2 regions of the Kurthia sp. Dielmo genome follow, and region 1 is predicted to be linked to the other one. Evidence: riboswitches for the same ligand, from Rfam matches in the RefSeq annotation. Region 1 holds a riboswitch; the other holds the start of a gene.
What was found. A riboswitch is a leader RNA that binds a small molecule or an ion and turns the genes downstream of it on or off. The one in region 1 is predicted to bind preQ1.
Positions count from the first base shown of each region.

Region 2: linked by a shared signal. The riboswitch ahead of queF (preQ(1) synthase) and the one ahead of KTHG_RS00890 (QueT transporter family protein) in region 1 are both predicted to bind preQ1.

Region 1 covers NZ_HE578956.1:87,906-97,560, reverse strand. Annotated here, with positions in the region: gene KTHG_RS00920 (hypothetical protein) at 1-91, opposite strand, end outside; gene KTHG_RS00915 (ATP-dependent helicase) at 94-2,304, opposite strand; gene ilvA (threonine ammonia-lyase IlvA) at 2,521-3,780, shown strand; gene KTHG_RS00905 (ABC transporter ATP-binding protein) at 3,995-4,792, opposite strand; gene KTHG_RS00900 (ABC transporter permease) at 4,785-5,816, opposite strand; gene KTHG_RS00895 (ABC transporter substrate-binding protein) at 5,834-6,823, opposite strand; PreQ1 riboswitch class I at 7,040-7,084, shown strand; gene KTHG_RS00890 (QueT transporter family protein) at 7,093-7,602, shown strand; gene KTHG_RS00885 (long-chain fatty acid--CoA ligase) at 7,645-9,261, opposite strand; gene KTHG_RS00880 (YflT domain-containing protein) at 9,482-9,655, shown strand, end outside.
Region 2 covers NZ_HE578959.1:200,166-209,820, forward strand. Annotated here, with positions in the region: gene queC (7-cyano-7-deazaguanine synthase QueC) at 1-644, opposite strand, end outside; gene queF (preQ(1) synthase) at 732-1,232, opposite strand; PreQ1 riboswitch class I at 1,314-1,360, opposite strand; gene KTHG_RS12235 (GNAT family N-acetyltransferase) at 1,413-1,871, opposite strand; gene KTHG_RS12240 (hypothetical protein) at 1,947-3,695, shown strand; gene KTHG_RS12245 (DEAD/DEAH box helicase) at 3,954-4,988, shown strand; gene KTHG_RS12250 (sigma-54-dependent Fis family transcriptional regulator) at 5,228-7,027, shown strand; gene lpdA (dihydrolipoyl dehydrogenase) at 7,164-8,507, shown strand; gene KTHG_RS12260 (thiamine pyrophosphate-dependent dehydrogenase E1 component subunit alpha) at 8,526-9,494, shown strand; gene KTHG_RS12265 (alpha-ketoacid dehydrogenase subunit beta) at 9,513-9,655, shown strand, end outside.

The DNA.
Region 1 (9,655 bases):
GCATTTCCTTCGTCAATGCAACACGGTCATCTTTTTCATAAAATTTTAACACGCGCTCAAACGTTTGCTGTGCTTTTTGTTGTACATCCATTGCTAAACCTCTCCAACACGACGAAGCATTCCTTTTTGCAAACAAAAATCAATCATAAATTGCTTCGTACCATAATGCTCAAAAACTAGTTCAATCTCATTGCCATTAATTCGTTTAATATAGCCTTTACTATATAAATGATGTTCAATTTCCATGCCGCGATGCAAGTCACTACGTTCTGTAATTGCATCCTCTGGAATATCGCGTGCCACTTTTTTTTGCTGATAGGATTTATTGGTCACTACTGCCTTACGTTCAATTGCTGGCTCCTTAAAATCAAAGTCTTTTACCTTCTCACCTTGTAAGATAGCCTTTACATCATCTAAGAAGACAGAGGGGGCCGTTTTTTCTTCATTATTTTGCTCATAGGTTAATAGCTCTAATCTCGTTTTGGCACGCGTCATGCCGACATAAAACAAGCGCACAGCCTCTTCCATCTTCGCTTCTTTACCGTCTTTGTATTCCTTAATATCATCTGGCGCTGGAATAATGCCATCCACAAGGTCTATCATATATACCCGGTCAAACTCTAACCCCTTGGCACTATGGAACGTCGACAATGTCACCACCCCAGGGCGCTTCTCGTTTGATTGTCGCATAATTTCCTCAAGACGTGTCAGACGCTTCGCGAATGCCGTTAAATCCGGTAATCCCTCCGCAATATACTCGAGCTGCGTGACGATACCAAGTAAACGGTCCTCATTTAATTTCAAATGCTCTGCTGTACGCTGCAAGCTCTTCTCATAGCCTAAGTCATGACGAATCATTTGAATGGCGTCCTTTGGTGGCAAATCTTTTAATGTACGAATTTTCTTTTTCGCCTTGCGAAGTGCCTGCTCCTGATAAGGCGCATGCACATTTGCCGCAAGCTGATCGAAAACAGACGTCGTACGGTCATTTTTATTTAGCAACTGTGTGATTTGTGCTTTTTTAATATAGGCGTTCATTTTCGGGTAAATGCGCTCTAAAATATCCGCTCGCTTATCATTAAATGTCAGACGCATAAAATTTAAAATATCTTCAATAATGAAATGACGGAAAAACTTCACATCGACTTCCTTCATATAAAATGGAATTTGATGCTTTTCAAGCGCATCCACAAGTCGGATAGCAGATGTATTATTACGATACAATACCGCAATTTCCCCCGCATCTTGTGTACGTTCAATTTCCTCTACTACATAATTGAGCTGTAACGTATAACGGCGCATATTATGAATGATTGGTGGCCGCCCATGCCCATTTTCAGTAAACATTTTCTTATCATAGCGCTTTTTATTGCGCTTAATAAAATGGTCTGCCACATCGGTAATTTCCTTTGTCGAGCGATAATTTTGTGCCATCGTCAGTACGACTGCATCTGGATAGACTTTTGGAAACTCGAGTAACTTTTCTACATCTGAGCCTCGCCAAGAAAAAATCGATTGGTCATCATCTGCTACAATACACAAATTATTATGTGGTGCCGCTAAAATACGGACAATTTCATGCTGAATAACAGAATTATCCTGGCCCTCATCGGTTAAAACATATTCAAACTGCTGCTGATAATGTGTGCGAATTGCTTCGTCATCGCGTAAAATCTCATAGCAATATGTTAGCATATCATCAAAATCTAAGAGCACATTGACCCCATCACGGCGCTTGAATTCCTCATAGCGAGTTAAAATTTCTGCCGCATCCGTTAGACTACAAGGAGCTTCCTTTAAACGCTCACCTTCTAGCATACGGTTTTTCACATAGCTAATATACGTCAACAGCTCATCCATCTCATCTTCTGTTGGCTGCGTTTTTCGCTTTTCTGTAAAGAGATTACGTAAAATGATTTTTTTATTCCACTGCATATCCTTCGTACCTTCAATTAAACGGAACTGACGACCGGTTTTATAAAAATATTGCCGCACAATTTGATAAGCCAAGCTATGAATCGTTGAGAAATGAATACGTTCATGCGTCAATGTGCCAAAAAAGCGTTCAAAGCGCTCACTCATATCACGTGCCGCCGCTTTACTAAACGTCATTGCTAAAATGCGCTGTGGTGCGATTTTTTTCTCAAGTAATAAATAGCCAATTTTCATATTTAATGTCGTCGTTTTCCCAGAACCAGGTGATGCGAGTAACAACAATGGCCCGTCCGCACATTGTACGGCCTTACGTTGTACATCATTTAGATCCACACCCGTCACACGCTCCATCGTCTTAAAAAAATCCATGTATTACTTCCTCCGTTCAAAAATCATCTATCCTCTATTATACACATTTCTGCTTTTGACAAGGCAGTAGGTGCTTTCAAAAAACGTGGCCACCTCACTACAACGCTTTTCTTCTGCATAATGAACGAAATATTTTGAATTGACTAAAAATTGCGTACTTTATTAGGAATAGTATGTTAAAATGAACAAATATAATTTTACCTAGGAGGCAATACTATGGAAGCAACTGAAAAAAGCGTTCAAGTTGAGAATGTGTTAATCGCACATCAATTATTAAAAGATGTCGTCAAACACACCCCGCTTGAGAAGGATGATTTCTTATCAAAAAAATACGATTGTACCGTCTATTTAAAACGTGAGGACTTACAACATGTACGTTCATTTAAATTACGTGGTGCATTCTATAAAATTAAAACAATTGAGGAGACTGCCCGTGAAAGTGGCGTCGTATGTGCATCAGCAGGAAATCATGCACAAGGCGTTGCTTTCGCGTGTGCCCATCTAGGCATTCACGCGCATATCTTTATGCCAACGACTACGCCGAATCAAAAAATCGAGCAAGTACGCATGTTTGGACGCGACTATGTTGAAATTATTTTAGCAGGTGATACATTTGATGCCTCTTCTAAAGCGGCACAGGAATTTTGCGAAGCCGAAAATCATATCTTCATTCACCCATTTGATGACTTAGATGTTATTGCGGGTCAGGGCACCGTTGCCGTAGAAATTATGAATGATATTGAGGAGCCAATCGACTACATTTTCGGTAGTATTGGCGGTGGCGGACTGATTTCTGGTGTCTCAACATATATTAAAAATTTGTCTCCTAAATCTCAAATTATTGGCGTCGAACCTGCAGGAGCTGCCAGCATGAAAGCAGCACTTGCTGAGCATCATCCAGTCGAGCTACCAAAAATTGATAAGTTCGTCGATGGCGCTGCTGTACAATGTGCCGGTGAACTTACATCAAAAATTTGTGAGCAATTGGTCGATGACATCGTTGTCGTGCCAGAAGGTAAAGTGTGTACGTCTATTTTAGAGCTTTATAATAAGCAAGCCATCGTCGCTGAACCAGCGGGCGCATTATCCGTGTCTGCACTTGATTACTACAAGGATCAAATCAAAGGCAAAGCCGTTGTTTGTATTATTAGCGGCGGTAACAATGATATTGGTCGTATGCAGGAAATCAAAGAGAAGTCATTGATTCATGAAGGGCTACTTTATTACTTCATCGTCAGCTTCCCACAACGTGCCGGCGCACTTCGCCAGTTCCTAACAGAGGTGCTTGGTCCAAATGATGATATTACAACATTTGAATATACAAAGAAAAATAATAAAGAAAGCGGCCCTGCATTAGTCGGCATCGAGTTAAAACATCCTGGCGACTACAATGCGCTGCTCGCTCGTTTTAAATCAAATGGCTTTGACTATATGGAAGTTAATAATGATAGCACCTTATTTACATTACTCGTTTAATTCAGTCCATAAATAAACACAGAGGCTTTGACATACGTGTAAAAACAGCCGCTCCTAGGAGTATAAGAAAAACCGGAATCGTGCCATAGCGCGGTTCCGGTTTTTCATTGCGCACGCGAAAAAAAAGGAAAATGACGTGTTTTGTCCCAGTCTCTTTTGTTATACAAAAAAACACTTTCAAAGATTTGTACATCTTTGAAAGTGTCTGCATTTTTCACGTCGATAATAAGGCGCGGTCCGATACCATTTTTTCACCACGAATACGCTGGAACTCATTCATTAAATCTTCAATTGTTAAGTTCTTTTTATCCTCAGGTGATACTTCTAAAATGATTTGACCCTTATCCATCATAATTAGGCGATTGCCTAAATCAATCGCTTGCTGCATATCATGCGTAATCATTAGCGTCGTTAATTGATCCTTTTCAACAAGCTCTTTTGTTAGGCCAGTAATCAACGCGGCGCGTGACGGATCAAGCGCGGCTGTATGCTCATCTAGCAGTAAAATATCTGGCTTTGTAAAGGTCGCCATTAAAAGCGATAATGCCTGACGTTCCCCGCCTGATAGCATCCCAACCTTAGCATTTAGACGATTTTCTAAGTTTAAGTGAAGTGACTCAAGTGCCGTTAAGAAAATTTCCTTACGTGCCTTGGATACACCACTACGCAGGCCACGTGGTTTATTACGCGAATAGGCTAGAGCCAAATTTTCTTGAATCGTCATCGTCGGTGCAGTACCCGCCATTGGATCCTGGAATACGCGACCAATGTATTTTGAGCGCTTATATTCAGGGAGCGCTGTGACGTCCTTATGATTAATTGTAATCGAGCCCACATCTGGTGTGAGTGCGCCTGAAATCATATTCATCATCGTTGACTTACCCGCACCGTTACTCCCAATAATCGTCACAAAATCGCCCGCTTCAAGCGTTAAATTAATATGATTAAGCGCGATTTTTTCATCGGGAGTGCCCTCGTTAAAAATTTTATGAATATGTTGTAAATTAAGCAAGTGGCTTCTCCCCTTCCGGCATCGTAGCGACTTGTCTCATCAGCTCAGCTCGACGTTTTGCACGACGTTTTTTCTCTTTATATTTACCCATTGCATATGGAATAACAAGTGCGATAATAACGACGATTGCTGTAATTAACTTTAAATCACCTGTATCTAGGAATTCCACTTGTAATGCAAGTGAAATGACGACGCGGTAAATAATCGCCCCGAAAATAACCGCAAGTGTTGCACGGACAATCGTTTTCTTACCGAAGATAGCTTCTCCGATAATCACCGATGCAAGGCCGATAACAATCATCCCAATCCCCATACCAGCATCCGCAAATTTATTTAGCTGTGCGATTAATGCACCTGATAATGCCACTAATGCATTCGATAATCCTAATGCAAAAATTTTCACACTATCTGTATTCGCTGAAAAGCTACGAATCATTTTCACATTGTCGCCTGTAGCGCGTAATGCTAAGCCGAACTCTGTTTTTAAGAACCAGTCTAAAATAAATTTAAGAATAAAGACGACGATAAACATCACAATCACGATACCCCATGTACGAGGTAAGCTCGTTAAGCCTGTTGCGGCTAAAAGATTGTTAAGTGTGTCATCAATGCCTAATTTTGACCAAAAATTATGTAGCATCGTGAATACGGTATCTGAATTCGATAATGGAATATTTGGTCGTCCTACGGCATTTTCTGTCGTTAAGCCCATAATTCGAAGATTAATCGAATACAGTGCAATCATCATTAAAATCCCGGCTAAAAGCTCATTAATATGTGCTTTCGTGTGTAAAATCCCTGTGATGCTACCAGCGACAAAGCCCGCTAGTAGTGCACATAATGTTGCAAGTAATGGATTATAACCAAATGTAATCATCGTCGCGGCTGTTGCAGCGCCCGTTACAAAGCTACCGTCTACTGTTAAGTCTGGAAAATCTAAAACCCGGAATGTAAGGTACACGCCAAGTGCCATAATTGCGTAGATAATCCCCTGTTCAACAGATCCAAAGAGTGCTGTAAACATACTGAATCATCTCCTATTTATTCAACTACCTCTGCATCCCAGTCTTTATCGATGTCGATGCCTAATTTATCTGCAGTTTCTTTATTAATTTCGAATTTTAAATTTGCTGGGTATGCTGCTGGAATATCGGCAGGTTTTTTACCGTCCTCTAAAATCTCAGCCGCCATTTCGCCCGCTTCTTTACCAATATCATAATAGCTGAAGCCGTAAGCACCTAAACCACCACGTGCTACGGAATCAAGCTCACCAACCATAACTGGTTTTTTCTTCGCTTCTGCTACGTCTAATACAGACTCTAATGCTGAAACTACTGTATTATCTGTGATAATGTAGAATGCATCTACTTTATCAACTAATGATTCCGTTGCTTGTTTTACTTCTGCTGAAGTAGAAGCTGATGCCTCAACGATTGTGACACCATTCTCTTTTGCTGCTTCTTTCGCACGATCTACTTGCACACGTGAATTTTGCTCACCTGAGTTAAAGACCATGCCGATTTTTTTCGCCTCTAATTCCTCCGCTAAAAACTTCACTGTATTTGGAATCGCATCTGGATGTGTATCTACTGTACCGGTTACATTGCCGCCTGGTTTTTCCATTGAATCGATTAGTTCCGCACCTACCGCATCTGTTACAGATGTAAATAAGGTTGGAATATCTGACGTTGCTGCCGCCACAGCTTGTGCAGATGGAGTTGCATTTGTGAAAATAACATCTGGTGCTGCTGCGACTAAGTTATTTGCCGCTGTCGTATTAATACTCGCATCACCCTGTGCATTTTCCTCCTGATATTTCACGTCAAGACCCGCTTCATCAAGCGCTGCTTTAAAACCTTTTGTTGCTTCATTTAACGAAGGGTGCTCCACATATTGTAAAATGCCAACATTATATGTTTTGTCACCTGACTCTGCTTTTGAACTGTCATCTGCTGCTTTATCCCCGCCACATGCAGCTAGTGCTAACGCTGCTGTCGCTGTTAATGCTAGTAAGCTAAAACGTTTCTTCATCCCTATTTCCCCCATGTTCTATGTAGTCTTATTTGCTATTATTGCAACTGAAAATTAAATCGTCAATAAAATTATGAATATTTAGATAATTTTATACGTTAAACAGTTACGCTTTAAAGTATTAAAGCATAAAAATTTAGTTTTAACAACACTTTTATGGCATGAACATTTTACGTCTTTTTTGACTTTCTTTATAAAAATCGCTAAAATATACTTCTGACCGTGGTTCGAGACCATCCCACGTAAAAAAACTAAGGAGCGAAAAAAATATGCAAAATACAATGCAACGATCGTCTTCTAAAGTACGATCTATCGCAATCAGTGGCATCATCGCAGCACTCTATGTTGCCGTTGCCATGCTCGTTGCGCCTTTTGGTTTTACGCAGATTCAATTCCGTGTTGCCGAAATGTTCAATCATTTAATTGCGTTTAATAAAAAATATATCGTTCCTATCGTGTTAGGTGTTTTCATAACGAATTTATTTTCACCGCTTGGTTGGTATGATTTAGTATTCGGCGTTGGTCAAACAGTGATTTCACTTGTTGCCGTTATTTTAATCAGTCGCTATATTAAGGGTGAAACAGCGCGTATGATCGCGACGATGCTTGTCTTTACATTCACGATGTCGATTATTGCGTTTGAGCTACATTTAGCCTTTCAACTTCCCTTCCTGCTAACATGGTTTACATGTGCAGTTGGCGAATTCGTTGTGCTACTTGCTGGTATTCCAATTATGAAAGCCCTCAACAAACGCTTGAACTTTAAGGAATTGATTTAAAAAAAGAAGGCACTCCCCACACTAGGAGATGCCTTCTTTTTATTATGGTGTCAGTTGGTAATCCTTCATATCATCACGTAATTTGGCCTTTAAGAATTTCCCAACCGATGTTTTTGGAATTTCTCGTACGAACACAATATCATCTGGCATCCACCATTTTGCTACTTGTGTCGCTAAAAAGGTTTTAAGCTCATCCTTTACAGAGGTGTCATAACCTTCTTGTAATACGACGCATGCAAGTGGCCGCTCCTGCCATTTAATATGTGGAATTGCAATGACTGCTGCTTCAAATACCGCATCATGTGCCATTAGCGCATTTTCAAGGTCCACTGATGAAATCCATTCACCACCCGATTTAATTAAGTCCTTCGTACGGTCGGTAATTTTAATATTCCCCTGTGGCGTACGCACCGCAATATCACCTGTATATAACCAGCCATCGCGATACGCATCAATCGTGCGCTCATCGTTATAATATTCACTTGAAATCCACGGGCCACGAATACGCAGCTCACCCATCGTTTGGCCATCCGCTGGCACTTCGCCGTCCTCGTTAATGATTTCCGTTTCAATTAAAGGCACTGTTAGGCCCTGTGTAGATAAGGCGGCGATTTTTTCTTCTTCGCTCCAATCATCCATTTCAGATGTTAAAGCCGCCACAGATACAATCGGTGACGTTTCTGTCATACCGTACACCGTTTTATATGGAATGCCAAATTTATGCGTGAATTTTTGAATCAGTGCGGGTGGTGATGCAGAGCCCCCTGCTGCGACCATTTCAAGTGATGACATATCTCGCGGTGTTTTTTCAAGTTCCTGTAGCACACCCATCCAAATTGTCGGAACACCTGCAGTGAATGTCACACGTTCTTCTTCAATTAAGTCAATCAATGTGTGCGACGTAAAGTTGGGCCCTGGTAACACCAGCTTTGCACCAAAGTTCACCGATGCAAACGGAATCCCCCATGCATTTACATGGAACATCGGCACGACCGGTAGTGCCACTGAACGCTCAGATAAGCCAAATGAATCGACTAACCCTAAATTAATGGCGTGTAGCACAAGCCCTCGGTGTGTATACACGACGCCCTTAGGGAAACCTGTTGTAGCACTTGTATAACACATTGCGGCTGGTAAATTTTCATCTAAGTCTGTCGGGAATTGATAATCATCCGGTGCCTCAGCTAGTAACTTTTCATATGAATAAAGCGCACTAAACTGGCTTTCTGGTAAATCATCTGAGTCACTCATCACGACAATCTGTTTAACCGTTGTTAGTTTCGGTAGAATACGTTCAATCGTTTCAAATAAATCAATATCGACTAATAAAATTTCGTCCTGTGCATGATTAATAATGTATTCTAAGTGCTCATCTGCCAATCGAATATTAATCATATGTAGCACTGCACCTGTACATGGCACTGCAAAATAAGCTTCTAAGTGGCGATGCTGATTCCACGCAAAGCTCCCTACCTTCATCCCTTTTGTCATCCCTATTTTTTCTAATGCTGACGCCAACTTACGTGTACGAGTCGCGAAATCTTTATACGTTAAGCGGTGAATCTTGTCCGCTGATGTACGTGATACGATTTCTTTATGCGGAAAGTACGTCTCGACCCGTTTTACAAAACCATTTAATACTAGTTGTGTATCCATCATCGTTAACCATCCCCCTAAGCATTGTTGTCAAGATTACCAAATCCTGTATAAAATAGTGTATAAAATTATTCGTTAAAAATCCAGAATTTTTAGAAAATATTTTATTTTTATAGAATTTTAATTAACTTATAGAGAAAATTTACGTTTTTTCTTTTGAGCCGTTTATCTTACGTTATAAAACGGGAACAAAAAACTATAGCAAGACAAAGGAGAGGTTTTTATGATGAATTATTTTGTTGTTGAAAATGCTGTACGTTTAAAGAATCAAGTTGATTTATTATTGAAAGAAGGCTTTGAACGAGACCAAATTTATGTTTTTTCACGGTATGAGGATCGCGCTGATGATATCGCCAAAGCATTACATATTTCACAGGTTGGCGTAGCCGAACAAGGT
Region 2 (9,655 bases), on a different contig from region 1:
TCTAAGTACAGCTCAAGCCCGTGCTTTCGTAATAAACAAGAAGGGCATTCCCCACATCCATCGGCGATAATGCCGTTATAACAAGTAAGCGTATTTTGACGGATATAATCAAGCACACCAAGCTCATCAGCAAGCGCCCATACTTCCGCCTTATTGCGCCACATAAGCGGTGTATGTAGAAGCAACTGCTCATCCATGGCCAAATTAATCGTCACATTTAAAGACTTCATAAAATTATCGCGACAATCGGGATAGCCACTAAAATCCGCTTCACTAACACCTGTAATAATATGCTGTGCCTCAATTTGACGCGCTAAAATACCAGCGAACGAAAAGAAGACAAGATTACGTCCTGGAACGAAGGTATTTGGTAACCCACCATTTTCTCCGGCCTGTACGTCGATATCATCTCGTGTTAAGGCATTCGGTGCTAATTGATTTAATAAATCCATATTTAAAATATATTGTTTGACCTGTTGTTCATCAGCAATTTTCGTCGCACAGTCTATTTCAAGCGCATGACGTTGGCCGTAATCAAATGTCACAACTGCTACTTCCTTAAAGCGTTTTAGTGCCCAAAAAAGGCAAGTTGTACTATCTTGACCGCCGCTAAATACGACAAGTGCTTTGTCTCGTTTTTCCATAAATAAGCTCCTCAATGAAAAAAGCGATACCCTAAAAGAGTATCGCTCTCTTAGTTTTTTTAGATGGTCGCTAAGAACATCTCGTGTTTATCGGTTATCTACTTTTTCAGGGTACATATCATGATTCATTAAGCGATGCATCGCCATGTCTTCATATTTTGTGGCGGGGCGTCCATAATTGCACCAGGGATCAATCGATAACCCGCCGCGTGGAGTGAATTTGCCCCATACTTCAATATAACGAGGCTCTAATAAGTTAATTAAGTCATCCATAATTTTATTCATGCAATCCTCGTGGAAATCACCGTGATTACGGAAACTAAATAAATAGAGCTTCAACGACTTGCTTTCGACCATTTTTTTGTCTGGAATATATGAAATATACACCGTCGCAAAGTCAGGCTGCTTCGTCATCGGACATAGACTTGTAAATTCAGGACAGTTGAATTTTACGAAAAAATCACGTTCCGCATGAAGATTGTCTACTGCCTCTAGTACCTCAGGAGCGTAGTTAAAAGCATAATTTGTGTGTTGATTACCAAGTAATGTTAAGTCACTTAGTCCTTGCTCATCTGTTCGTTGTGTCATGTTACTTCCTCCTTCCGCTAGAAGAAGAGAAAATATGAAAAAAAGCCGTATCCACTATCGGATACGGCATAACTGTCATATGATCCCATAGTTTTTTATAGAGGGTTTCAGCTATGAACCTCTTCTTTTAGCTTTATGCCTTTAATTTATCACAGTTATAAGAATTGCACAATATTTTCTTTAAAAAGAAAGATTGAGACGATAAATCATCCAGGTATCCATCTCTGTAAAGCCATATTTTTGATAAACCGGTTTTCCCATTGTAGAAGCTTCTAGCAGCAAGACCGGCACATGACGTTTTTTCGCTTCACTTACCAATTTATCGAGCAGAGCAGATGCAAGTCCTTGTCCACGATAAGAGGTATGTGTATAAACATTCGTGATATACCCTTTTATACCACTTGCATTCGTATAGCTTGGTGGAAAAGCATAAAAAATTACACCGGCTGTTGCAATGATTTCGTCCTGTTCTTCGACAATCCATTGTACAAGCGAATTATCTCTAAAATTGCGCTCAAAAAAAGTATTTAATTCATTGTCAATAATGGTATCCGGCGTACTGCCCTCATCAATTAATTGCCGTTTTCGTAGTTCGATTAAAACCGGAATATCTTGAGGTGTTGCAAGGCGGTATAGCATGGAACCAGCTCCTTTTTATTCAATATTTTAATAAAATGGTAATTTTTTGTTATAATAGTGAAAAAAGATAAGGGGTTGAAGAGTATTACTACTTTAGATGCTTGGCGATTTATAGAATCTATTTTACCAGGAGATTTACCAAAAAATGAAGATTTACGTGCTAATCTTTTTTCGGATTATCAAAAAAGACCAGCTGTATTACATAACGAATCTTATGATAGACAATTTTGGAAAGAAATACGCCCAAAAGAAGAGGAGAAATACGCATTCCGTTTCAGATATTATGCAGCTTTATACAATCAACAAGATTTAACAGAAACACTAAGAAACTTTTTCAATAGTAAAGAAGCCATCATTAATCAGGTTTATACAAAGTACTATAGTTATGCTTTTGATGTCAATGAGTTGGGCGAATATGTGGAAGGTAGTTTATTCATTCCACATTTGCAATTGATTTTAGCAGATATTGAGCGCCAAGGCATAATTGGCTATAGTGACTTTTCAAAACGGTACAATGAATATTATCAAATACTTGAAGAAGATGCTATAAAAACCTTTAAAAATGGTTTAAATGAAGAGTGTTTTGTCGAATTTCATAATAAATTTTCCACATTTTTCTCAACATTAGCTAAAGAGTATACAGTGAAAAAAGCAACTGTAAAAATCTTTGCCATCAAAAAACCTAAGGAAAATTCAAAAGAAATAACCGAAGATGTAATGCCGGAGTTTAATAGCTTCTTTTTAGATGATTTGTATAAGATTGGCAATCAACCAAATCGCACGCTTCAACAGTTTATAGAAGGTGTAGATTTAAAAGTAGATATTAATGAAAATAGAGCTTCTATCGAGGAAATGCTACAGCCTAAGAATTTACCTAATGGGCGATGGCCTTCTTTTGTACAACATCGTCTTTCATTGATGCAGCAAGTTGCAGTTAATCAAGTCTTGAATGGAAAAAATGCGATTTCATCTGTAAATGGACCACCAGGAACTGGTAAAACGACATTATTAAAAGATATTTTTGCAGACTTAATCGTTCAACGAGCGCAAAAAATGGCGGCATATTCTAATCCTATGGAATCCTTTTCAACGTATGCCACGGTGAAAATTGGCGATAAAGAGTTAAAATCCGTTATGCTGGCTCCTGAAATTGCGGCTTTTTCAATGGTTGTAGCATCTTGTAATAATGGTGCGGTTGAAAATATTTCAAAAGATTTACCGAAAAAAGCAGAAGTAAGCCGGTCGTTGAAAACGGAACCAACGACTAAATATGAAAAATGGGATACCGTTTACGCTAATGAAGCGGAGGATGTTAATTTCTTTTCAAATACAGCTTCTATTATTTTAGGTGGAGAAGAAAGCTGGGGGCTATTTTCAGCAGCATTTGGTAAATCTACTAACATAAAAAAAGTCGTCAATAGTTTGTTTGGTAACAAAGACAAAAATCAAGAATCCATTTTTAAGGAGTTAAATGCACCTTTGCCTAAAAATGCATGGCATGAAGCAGTTGATGAATTTCACACATTATTAGCAACAGTAGAAATGCGTAAAGTACAACTACAGCAATATGTTGAAACAATGCAACATTATCAACAAATAGTTGAGGATGTTTCACGAATGAAAGAACGACAGCAAAAATTGTACCAAGAATTGATAGATTTAGAACAAAAAGCTGAAAAGCACAAACAAATACTTGAATTATTAAAAGAGCAGGAACGTGCAACGAAAAAACCAGGTTTTTTTGCGAAATTAATGGGTAAGCAAACAGAGGAACAACAAAAAATTCTTCAAAAAATTGCTACTAAGGCGAATGAATTAGAGTAATTATTTATCACCCAGGAAGAAAAAGAAAAAGAGCAACACCAGTTAAATGGTCGATTACAACAGCAAGAGCAAAAATTAGAGAAGCTAAAAGAAGATAAGAAGCAGTTTAATGAAGAAAATGTTGAGCTCTCAACGGATGAGTTCTGGCAGTCTGCTAATTATGAAGAACGACAAAAAAATGTATTATGGCAAGCAGACCAATTAAATTTTGAACGTGGATTATTATTTCTAAAAGCATTAAAAGTGCATAAATATTTTATGATGAAGAATAGTAAATCAATGCATACAGCTATTACGATTTTTGCGAACCGTCAAGCTATTAATACAAATACAGAAGAAGGGCTCCAAATTATTCGTCATACTTGGAAAATCCTTCATCTACTTTTCCCATTAATGAGTACAACTTTTGCAAGCTTTGGAAGAATGTATAAAGAAATCGGGGCAGATTTTATTGACTATTTATTCATTGATGAGGCGGGACAAGCAAGTCCTCAACAGGCAGCTGGTGCTTTATGGCGTTCTAAGCATGCTATTGTTGTGGGAGATCCAATTCAAATCGAGCCGGTTGTTACATTAGATGCAGCTATACTGAGTGATGTCCGTAAAAAATTCGGTGTTAGCGAACAAAAACTAGGAACGACCGCATCTGTACAAGTAATGGCAGATTTGGCTAATCCGATGGGGACGTTGATTCAAGGTGAAATGGATGATATGCCTAAACGGTTAGGAATTCCTTTATGGGTGCATCGTCGCTGTTTAAATCCAATGTTTTCGATTGCGAATGATATTGCCTACAATAATCAAATGGTTATCGCAAATGATACACCAGGAAAAGGACAGTGGTTTGATAGTAGTGGTAAAGCAAGTACAGCGCAATATGTTCCTGCACATGGCGAACTAGCCGTTCGAAAATTTAAGGAGCATGTAAAAGAAAGTGCGAAGTTACCTAGTTTATTTATTATTACACCATTTACAGCTGTAAAAAAAGGATTAAAAGAAGCATTTGAAAAAGATAAAGAGGTCATGGCATTATCAGGTATAAAAAAATGGCTAGATAGTTCTATTGGAACAGTGCATACATTCCAAGGAAAAGAAGCGGATATTGTCTACTTTATTACAGGGACAGATAAAGAAACGGATGGGGCAGCAGAATGGTCTTGTCAGCAACCAAATCTGTTAAATGTAGCCGCAACACGTGCAAAAAAAGAATTTTATGTTATTGGAGAAAAAACACGCTTCAGTACGAAGAAATACTATAAAGAAATCATTTATTATTTTAATCAATTTAATTAATGAAAAGAGGCTAGGACATAAGTATAAAAGCAACCGCTCCTATGAGCATAAGAAAAACCGGAATCGTGCGGTGACGCGGTTCCGGTTTTTCGTTGCGAACACTAAAAAAGAAACATGACGTGTTTTGTCCCAGCCTCTTTTAGCTTTTCAATTCCTTTCAACGACCATATTTAGTAAAATAAAGCATATACTACTTATCCTTTTGCCAATGGTGAATCGTGTATGAGGAGGGATTTTCAATGAATGTAAAAGAACGTGTTTGGAAAGGTTTTATTGCACAGGATTCAGTTGATTTGACAATTCTCCCGGAGGAAGTGGCAACGTCTTGGCTGCATTGCCGAGCATTAGAGGTTGACCCATATGCACGTAAAAGTGAGGCAATCTTAACGCCGCCCCAATTACGTGAGCAGCAAAGGAAAAATGAACGATTGATTGCGCTTGTACAGCAGGAACTACGCATGTATGAGGCTTATTTCAAATTACAATTACCCATTTTTATTTTAACGGATGCAAATGGATACATATTGTGGCGCGACGGTCATGAGGGAACAAAACGCATTGCAAATGACATGTCATTTTCAGAAGGGCATCGCTGGCATGAGCAGGATGTTGGCACCAATGCGATTTCGTTAGCGATTCAGACGGGGGCTGTGATGTCACTGACAGGTTATGATCACTATGCGGTAGGCTCTCATGCATGGGCTTGTACTGCGGCGGCAATTTATGATGAGCATGATAAGGTATGTGCAGTACTAGACATTTCCTCACATTTAAACGATTCTGCGGCAGCACAAGAAGTAAATACGTTTATGAAGCTACTGACAGCAACGATTTCATCCAAAATAAAGTCACGTTATCTAGAAGAGAGAAAGCAACTTGTAGACTATAGCTATCATATGACACAGCCAGGGGTTGTCTGTGATGAATTTGAGCGTATTGTCAAAATCTCGTCGCAACTTTTTATTGAAGAGGCACAGTGGCAAGGACAACCAATTCATGCATTTTTAAAGGAACAAGTGCTACAAGCATTGCCACAGCCTATTTTTCTAGATGACCAAATGATTGGGTACTTTTATCCGATCGTACAGCAGGAAGAGGAAACAAAACAGTTTTTCTATCAAGGAGTGCCTTCTAAAAATGAAGCATATCGTGCATTTATGGCGCAAGTGGAAAAGGTGGCAAGTAGTCCATTACCCGTGCATATTTACGGGGAATCGGGAAGTGGGAAAGAAGTCATCGCCAAAACATTACATGAGAATAGCGCCGTTGCGAATGGGCCACTTGTAGCGATTAATTGCGGAGCCATTAGTGAAAGTTTATTAGAAAGTGAATTATTTGGTTATGCGCCGGGTGCCTTTACCGGGGCAAATGCGAAGGGCTATAAAGGGAAAATTGCCGAAGCGCATGGGGGTACATTATTTTTAGATGAAGTAGATAGTATGTCAAAGCGTATGCAAGCAGCGCTCTTACGCGTGTTAGAAAATCAAGAGGTGACCCGTATTGGTAGCACGAAGGTCGAGCGAGTATCATTTCGCATTGTGACCGCGAGTAACCGGGATTTACGTGCAGAAGTCGAAGCGGAAAATTTTCGAATGGATTTATTTTATCGACTATATGTTTGTCCGCTATCGATTCCGCCATTGCGTGAACGTAAGGAAGATATTTTCGTCTTTATGCAAGATTATTGTATGAAGAAAAATTGGTATCCTTATTGGCTCGCTACTGCCTATGAAGTGGCACAGCACTATGAGTGGTACGGCAATATTCGTGAGTTAAATAACTTTTTAGAGCGGCTACATGTCTATTATGAACATGTAGAACCAACGAGAGAACAACTGCAACAAACGATTGAAATGGGGACAATTGAACGGACAAAAAGAAAGCGTTTGCAACAAAATGTAGCGCCAATGTCTGAGGAGGAGAAGCAATTACGAGCCGTACTTGAACAGCATCATTATCACATTTCAAAGGCCGCCGCTGCGTTAGGAATGGCGCGCAGTACACTGTATCGTAAAATGACACGCTACAATTTGAAGTGAATTAAGACAAAAACGCAACAATGTGTTGCGTTTTTTTTATTTGTTCAAAAGAAAAATACCGGCGTGACGGCATTTTTAAAGTTGGCATGGTTTTTGCATAAAGAAAGGTGTAGGCAAAAGAATGGAGGGGGTAGCAGTGAAGCACTATGACGTAGTCGTCATTGGCGCAGGACCAGGGGGTTATGTAGCGGCTATTAAAGCGGCGCAGCAAGGGATGCAGGTGGCAGTCATCGAGAAGAAAAAGATTGGCGGCACTTGTTTAAATGTCGGCTGTATACCGTCAAAAGCATATTTAAAGCATGCCGAATGGTTATTAACTATGAAAGAGGCACAGGCATATGGTATTGAACATACAGTTGGGCCAATCCATTTCGACCAATTAGTAGCACGAAAAAATAGCGTCGTAACATCTTTACAAGGCGGTATTCATCATCTGTTTAAGCAAAATGAAATCGCTTACTTTGAAGGAGAAGCAACAATTACGCGCGACAAAACGGTGCAAGTAGGAGCGCAGCGCTTAACAGCAGATAAGCTTCTACTTGCGACGGGTAGTACACCATTTGTACCACCAATCAAAGGCATTGAAAATGTGCGCTATCATACGACTGATACATTTTTTGATATGACAACCTTACCGAATAAGCTTGTTATTATTGGAGGCGGCGTTATTGCAGTTGAGCTCGCTTTTGCGATGGCTCCGCTTGGTGTCGAGGTCAGTGTATTAGAAGTAGCACCCGACATTTTAGGAATAGAAGATGTAGCGGTTCGTACATTATTGAAAAAGAAATTACAAGAACTTGGCTGTACGGTGCACACCGGCATTACGCTACAACAGGTCACAGCAACAACCGTACACACATCAGTTGGAAACGTTGACTTTGACGAATTATTAGTGGCAACGGGACGCAAAGCGAATCTAGCGCTCGCTACGCAACTTGGCCTAAAGGCGGACCGATTTATCGAGGTCAATGCACATTATGAAACATCGGTGGATGGTGTATATGCGATTGGGGACGCGATTGGTGGCTATATGCTCGCTCATGCAGCGAGTGCAGAGGGCTTACATGCCGTCGCACATATGACCGGAGCCAATCCAGAACCTTTACAGCAAACACTCATTCCTCGTTGCATTTATACGACACCGGAAGTCGCAAGCTTTGGTTTAAGTGAAGAGGAGGCAAGAGCGAATGGCTATGATGTTCAAGTGAGCAGTATGCCGTTTAGCATTATTGGTAAAGCCATTGCCACGAATGACACAGAAGGATTTGTCAAAATCATTTCTGAAAAAACGTATAACGAAATTTTAGGCGCGGTTATTGTCGGCGCCCATGCGACAGAAATGATCCATACGATAATGGCTGTCAAAAAAGCAGAGGGCTGTGTTGATGAATTGGCAAATTTAACATTTGGGCATCCAAGTCTATCTGAACTGACAGGAGAGGTAGCGAACAGTCTGATTTCACAAGCGATACATGGCTAATTACAAGGAGGAATTACGATGAAAAAACTGACAAAACAAAAAGCGGCATGGATTTATGAAAAAATGAATGATATTCGCAATTTTGAGGATGAAGTACATCGCATTTTCACGAGTGGAGAGATTCCAGGGTTCGTGCATTTATATGCAGGAGAGGAAGCAGTGGCAACAGGTGTTTGTGCACATTTAACAGATGAAGATTATATTACAAGTACACACCGAGGTCACGGACATTGTATCGCAAAGGGTTGTGACTTAAATGGCATGATGGCAGAAATCTATGGCAAGGAAACGGGTCTTTGTAAGGGAAAGGGCGGCTCGATGCATATTGCTGATATTGATAAAGGCATGCTTGGTGCAAATGGGATGGTTGGCGGTGGATTCCCAATCGCTGTTGGTGCAGGACTGCGTAATCAATACTTAAAAACAGACAGTGTAGTTGTTTGCTTTTTCGGTGATGGTGCAGCCAATGAAGGTGGTTTCCACGAAGGCATTAATATGGCGGCGATTTGGAAGCTTCCGGTTATCTTTGTTTGTGAGAATAATATGTTCGCAGAATCGACGCCACAGTCTTATTCATCGGCTTCTAAAACCATTGCGCAGCGTGCGGCGGCGTATGATATTCCAGGTGTCAAAGTAGATGGCATGAACTTAAAAGAAGTATATGATGCGGCAGGCGAGGCGGTAGAGCGTGCGCGTAAAGGTGAAGGGCCAACACTAATTGAATGCCTCACATATCGTAAATATGGTCACTTTGAAGGGGACGAGCAAAAATATAAAGCAAAAGAGGGACCTGAAAAAGAGCATGCAGATACAGATTGTATTGAGCTATTCCGTAAAGAAGCGATTGCAGGACGTTTATTAACGGCAAAACAGGCAGATGATATTGAAGAAAAGTCGCGCCAGGATGTGGCGGCAGCAATTAAGTTTGCAGAGGAAAGCCCTGTACCCCGTCCAGAAGCATTACTAGAAGATGTATACGTAGACTAATAAAAGGAGTGAAGGAACATGACAAGAAAAATTACATTTATGCAGGCGATTAACGAGGCTTTGGATCAATCAATGGATCGTGATAATAACGTGATTTTGCTAGGTGAGGATATTGCCGGTGGCGCAACAATCGACCATCTAGGTAATGAAGGTGCATGGGG